DNA from 2 places in the Clostridium amazonense genome. Region 1 is predicted to be linked to the other one. Evidence: predicted binding sites of a transcription regulator. Region 1 holds the regulator's gene; the other holds the start of a gene.
The links. Region 1 encodes CtsR, which represses protease genes until heat stress. Its sites were predicted from a motif close to AAGGTCAANNAAGGTCAAAT; they were not measured.
Positions count from the first base shown of each region.

Region 1 (3,442 bases):
CTTCCTCTAGTAAAATTCCTAATAAAATATGCTCCGTTCCTACATATCCATGTTTAAACTTCTTTGATTCATCATTAGCATACATAAGTATATTTCTAGCTCTTTCAGTAAATCTATTAAACATACATTCTCCTCCTTTACATATCCTTTAATTGTTCTCTAAATATCTTTGCTCTATATATATTTATCTCTCTACTTCTAACATCTTCATTAAATTTTGATTTTATAACAGGTACACTAGCTTGTATCATCAGTCTATTTAAAAGCTCTTTATTAACATTTTCTATAAATCCTAAATCATTTCCTAGTCTAACTAATGATAATAGCTCCATACATTCCCTATAATCTAAAATTATTGCAGATTTTAATATTCCAAGTGCTCTCATAACTTTATTTTGTATTTCATAATTATATTGTTCCTTTAATTGCTTCCTTGCTAGATTTTCTTTTTCAATTATTTGATAAATCATAGCAGTTAACCCATTTATAATTTCATCTTCACTTTGTCCAAGAGTTATTTGATTTGATATTTGAAAAATACTTCCATATCCCTTGGAACCTTCCCCATACATTCCCCTAATAGTTATTCCAACTTTTCCTATTGCCGCAAATATATTGTCTATTTCTTTTGTCATGCATAAAGCTGGTAAATGAAGCATTACTGATGCTCTTAATCCTGTTCCTGTGTTAGTTGGACATGCTGTTAAATATCCTAAATTAGCATCATATGCAAAATCTAACTTTTCTTCTAAAATGTCATCTAGCTTATTTACTTCTTCATATAATTCTTTTAAATGAAGTCCACCACATATAAGTTGTAATCTTACATGATCTTCCTCATTTATCATAATGCTCATAATTTCTTTATCATCAATAGCCAATGCTGAAATTTCTTTGTTTTCTATAAGCTTTTTGCTTATTAAGTGGTTTTCAAAATATATATCCTTTTCAATATCATTAATATCACTTAAATTTGATATATTAATTTTGCCTTTTAAATAATCATTTGTTAATAAAACTTCTTTAACTTTAGCAATTACTTCTTCTGCCTTCTCTTTAGAAATTTTATTAGGAAATGGATATCCTTTCAAATTTCTTGCAAGTCTAACTCTAGTACTTAAAATAATATTACTATCTTCATTTTCACATATTATCCAGTTCTCCATACTATCCACCCCCTAACTTTCCTTTTCAAGCATTCTGATTTTATCTCTTATTTCAGCTGCTCTTTCATATTCTTCTATGGCTATTGCTTTTTGAAGTTCTTCCTTAAGTTCAGTTATTTGTTTCACTTTTACTATTTCTGCTCCTGATCTTTTAGGTACTTTACCTGTGTGATTATTACTTAGTTGAACTCTTTTTATAATAGGAACTATTGTAGTTTTAAATACCCTATAACAATTCTCACATCCTAAAAGTCCTGTATTTTTAAACTCTGTATAAGTTTTCCCACATTTGTTGCAAATCACTTCACTTGGCAAATTAGTTTCTGTTGTGCTATTCATATAATCCATAAATCCACTTAGTATATTTTGAAATGAAAAGCCTGATGGCAACTTCATATCTTGAATTAAATTTAAAGCATCATCTTCTCTTGCACACTCATCACATAAATGTTCCTCATGCTTTACCCCATTAATAACTCTGCTTATATGAAAAGTGGCCTCTTTTTTATTACATCTGTTACAAAGCATAACCCTCACTCCCTTATTTTTTATAAACCTAATTTAGTATGTTGAAAATTACTGATTTTAATATATCTGCTCTTAAGTTATTCTTATTTATTCCTGCCGCATTTAAAGTCCTATCATTTAAAACTATATTTATTATATTTTCTTCACTAACTGTTATAATTCCAGCTTCTCTTAAAGACTCAACCACACTTATTGCTGAATCATAAGTTATAGAATCTCCAATTTTTTCATTTAGTATATCTAAAAATCCCCTATGATAGCGGTATTCTATTTTATTTATTTTTATACACCCACCACCACCACGTCTACTTTCGATATAATATCCTTTTTCCTTTGTAAATCTTGTTGTTAAAACATAATTTATCTGAGATGGTGCACAACTAAAATAATTTGCTAATTCATTTCTTTGAATTTCAACAACATTATTTTGTGAATCATCTAATATTTCTTTTATAAACTCTTCTATTAAATCTGATAGCTTTGCCATGGTTATCACCTATTCCAATTTATTTACTTTGACTTTCTTTGACCTTATATAAATATTATATCTCTTTTATATATAATTCAAACAAAGTTTTAAACTTTCTTTAATGAATTTTTAAATTTATCTCAATCCATCTATAAAACTAACTACTTTTCTTACAAATTCTATGCCATTTGAAAATGTGTTAGCTTGTTATAAACTACACTATAAATATTAATGATCTTAAAGATAAACTTACAATCCTATAAAAAGTATATCCCTAATTTATTCTTTATAATCAAATTATTTAATATTATAGGGTTTCAAGTTCAAATTTTAAATAATATCTTTATCAAATGATAATACTTAAATTACTTGTTATTCCTACTTTCATATTTGGAACCAAGTAAAAAGTAAGAGTAAAAAGTGATGGTAAATATCCCGGGGATTTAAATCCCCTCTACAATGTTTTATTTGTACTTCAAATAAAATCAGTATAATATTTATCCATAAAAAGTTCATTTTGGAGAATAAATTCCCCATCATAATGTTCTTACTAATCACAGTTTCAATGGTAACTATCACTATTACTTTGGCTATTTTATAAAATTCAGTTTTTATATTGTTTTCAATTAATTTGCTTTGCAAATTTAATAAAAAATCATTCTTTAAAATTGGAAATTCAATTTTTACATTCACTTTCAACTTTCAATTTTCAATTAAATTAATTAGAATTCCCAAATAAAATAAAAATAATTGTATTTTTGAATTTATTTCCATATATTCAAATGCTCTTATATTCAGAATCATTCATCAACTTAAAAACTTAATATCTATCCTTATTAAACAAATGTATAACTAGACTTTTTTATCAACTGAAAAGGAGTTTTCCTAAATTAGGAAAACTCTTTATTAATATATTTTCTATCTCTATATAATTTAGATACGCCTTTATTATAATCATAGTAATTTATCTTTATACAACTTTCTTCATAACATCTTATGTGAACACATTGATGAGGCATTAATACTACATCTACAATAGAATTATCCTTTTCATATGAGAAATTTCCCATCTCATTTATTAATTCACATACATTATCTTTGCTTTTTATCATACTACCCCCACCTTTTTACCATTTTTTTCTATATTTATATTTTCTACAACACTTTTATATTTCCTTTTTTTTACATATAATATATTTTAATATTTTTTCCCTAATTTATTTCATTTCAATACATTAATCTACATTTGGTGGGGATTTTTTGTATATTTAAATTTAGA
Region 1 is NZ_JBWKMH010000010.1:4,973-8,414, reverse strand. It holds gene AC07E4_RS04410 (ATP-dependent Clp protease ATP-binding subunit) at 1-124, opposite strand, end outside; gene AC07E4_RS04405 (protein arginine kinase) at 138-1,166, opposite strand; gene AC07E4_RS04400 (UvrB/UvrC motif-containing protein) at 1,179-1,694, opposite strand; gene AC07E4_RS04395 (CtsR family transcriptional regulator) at 1,723-2,181, opposite strand; gene AC07E4_RS04390 (hypothetical protein) at 3,054-3,275, opposite strand.

Region 2 (3,442 bases), on a different contig from region 1:
GATGTCATTTCATCATTTTTTGCTTTAAGTTCTGCTAGTTCTTTTTCAAGATTTTCAAGTCTTTTCTTAGATGCTTCATCACTTTCCTTAGTTAATGCTTCTTTTTCAGTTTCTAGCATTAATTTTTTTCTTCTTATAACATCTAATTCTGTTGGAAGCGAATCTATCTCTGTTCTTATCATTGCTCCAGCTTCATCTATTAAATCTATAGCCTTATCTGGAAGAAATCTATCTTGAATATATCTATCTGAAAGCTTTGCTGCTGCAACTATAGCTGAATCATGTATTCTTACGCCATGATGTATTTCAAATCTCTCTTTTAGCCCTCTTAATATAGACACTGTATCTGAAACTGTTGGTTCTTCTACTATAACTGGTTGGAATCTTCTTTCAAGTGCCTTATCTTTTTCTATATATTGTCTATATTCATCAAAAGTTGTAGCACCAATACAATGAAGTTCTCCTCTTGCAAGTAATGGTTTTATTAAGTTACCTGCATCCATAGCACCTTCTGTTTTACCAGCGCCAACTATAGTATGAATTTCATCTATAAATAATATTATTCTTCCCTCTGAGCTTTGAACTTCTTTAAGAACAGCTTTTAATCTCTCTTCAAATTCTCCTCTATATTTAGCCCCAGCAATAAGTGCTCCCATATCTAATGAGAAAATTATTTTATCCTTTAACCCTTCTGGAACATCTCCTCTTACAATTCTTTCTGCTAATCCTTCAACTATTGCTGTTTTACCAACACCTGGTTCACCTATTAAAACTGGATTATTTTTAGTTCTTCTTGAAAGAATTCTTATAGTTCTTCTTATTTCTTCATCTCTTCCTATAACTGGATCTAATTTATGCTTTTTAGCTAACTCTATAAGATTAGTTCCATACTTAGCAAGTGCATCATATGTTCCTTCTGGGTCTTGTGTATCAACTCTTTGATTTCCCCTAACCTCTGATAATACTTTTAGAAAATCATTTTTATTTATAGCAAACTTCTTTAGTATTTTCCCTACAATTCCATTTTTATCAACATCCATCATTGCAATCATTACATGTTCAACACTTATATAAGAATCTTTGAATTCTGTAGCAATGTTTTCTGCTTTAACTAAAACTTCATTTATTCTTCTTGTTGCTGTTACCCCTGAAGCATTGGCACCTTCTCCTAAAACTTTTGGCATTCTTTCCAATTCTTCATGGATATCATTTCTAAGAAACGTTAAATTAACTCCCATCTTTTCAAAAATATTTGGAATTAATCCATCCTCTTGATTAACAAGTGCTGCAAATAAATGAATAATATCTACTTGTTGATGATTATATTTTACAGCCTCACTATATGCATCATTTAAACTTTGTTGTACTCTTAAAGTCATTTTATCTATATTCATATATTTTATTCACCTCTTACAATCAAATAATTTTATAATAAACTTTTCATTATTTGTATTATTTCTTTATGTTTATATAATAATACAAAAGTCAAAGAAAGTCAAAGTCTAATTTATATTTTTTTCACCTTAAATTTAAGCAAAATATTTAAATATAGCTAATTATGTAATAATATATATAAATTTAGATGTTTTAATTTAAATTTGACTTACTTTTATTCATATAGTAAACTAAAAGCTAATTCTAAACATTAAGGATGTGTAAAAGTATGAAAACAATAATGTATATAGTTACCACTATAGATGGTGATTATGCAGTGTTAAAAGATAAAAATGATAATGAAAATGCCGTTGCACTTGCACTTTTACCTGAAGGAATAAAAGTAGGCTCTACTTTGCTTTGGGAAAACTTTGAATATAGCATTATAAAATAATATAAACCCTACATAAATTATGTAGGGTTTATATTATTTACTCTTCTTTTTCAAAAACTAAATCAAATCTTATAAATTTACCATTTGCCTTAATAGTCTTTGGTATAGCTGTTACAAATCTCCATCCATTTCTGCTATATTCATTTATTATTTCTCTATGTGTAGCGTTTGATAATAACCCTTCATTCTCTGATTCAACATATATGTACTTATACATGCTAATGTCCTCCTTATAGTAAGTAATACCTCTGTACAACTTATATATTCTATATCATACATGAATTAACCTTTTTATCTCTATTATTATATATTTTGCCAATTACTAAACTTATAATTTAAAATTTATCACTTTACAAATATATAAATAAATTATATATTTGATAATTAAATCTATCATATGTTAAGATGACTATAACAATCTAAACTAAAAATATTTTACTTGAGGAGTGAATATCATTGAAATGAAATGAAGCTATGATAAAAGATTATATTTGTTATCTAGGATATGAATGGGGTGTGGATTGTTCCAATATACCCATTAGAATAAGCAAACGGATGACTAATACTTGGGGACACTATACATTTAATGCCAGAACATTTAAACCATTAGAATTTGTATTTTCTCATTTTTTACTAGATGGAAGTTACACTGATGAAGAAATAAAATCTGTTCTAAAACATGAATTTTGCCATTATTATGTAAATACTCTACATAAAAAAGATTGCAAACATAATCATGAATTTCAAAAAGCTTGCAAATTTTTAAACATAGATGGTTCCCGATATAGTAAACTTAAAATTAGCGAAAATCTTAAAAATTACATATCTTCTAGAAATAAATATAAAGTAACTTGCAACAAATGTGGAATAACATTTTTTCAAAAAAGATTGCCAAATCATTGTACTTTAGAAAACTACAATAAAAATTATCGTTGTGCTAGTTGTAAAGGCACACTTGAAATAAAACCTATAAAATAATATAAAATATATGGACAAGCTTTTAAAAAATATATATAACATTAAAGACTGTGTAATTTGCACACAGTCTTTTTAATGTAAATTTTAGAATTAAATATAATTTTCATATGATGTAATGCCATATATATGGTATCATATTTTTTCCGCATCACTTTTATACTAATTGTTACTCCCTAATTTTAATATATTACTCTACCCAATTATATATTTTTACTCTTTCACCATTTTGCATATGATATGCAGGTACATATCCTTGAGTAGGTATTAAATATACATTACCACTATTTATAGCAACAGCATATGTTCCAGAATAATATTCACTATTTTGTTCTGATACTCCAAACATTAAAAACTTATCTTCTGGTATTCCCCAATTTTTAGATATATTATTCCAATTACTTTTAAAATGGTCTTCTATTTTTTCTAGTACTGCACCTTTTTCAAGTTTATCTTGAATTGACTTTTCAGCATTATTTTTTATAGCTGTTTTTGCTTCTTCTTCTCCAATAGATATTTCTTTTTCAGGTTCTTTAATTATCTCCTCTTCATTTTTTTCATTAGCTTGCTGTGTTGACTCATTTACTACTGCTTCTTCATTTGAATTCTTATTATTTTCTACTTCTTGCATAGATACAT
Region 2 is NZ_JBWKMH010000028.1:239,670-243,111, reverse strand. It holds gene clpB (ATP-dependent chaperone ClpB) at 1-1,394, opposite strand, end outside; gene AC07E4_RS12540 (DUF3006 domain-containing protein) at 1,664-1,828, shown strand; gene AC07E4_RS12535 (DUF4177 domain-containing protein) at 1,866-2,045, opposite strand; gene AC07E4_RS12530 (SprT-like domain-containing protein) at 2,303-2,806, shown strand; gene AC07E4_RS12525 (hypothetical protein) at 2,994-3,442, opposite strand, start outside.
Region 2: the regulator CtsR is predicted to act here: its motif matches at 1,482-1,501, upstream of clpB (ATP-dependent chaperone ClpB).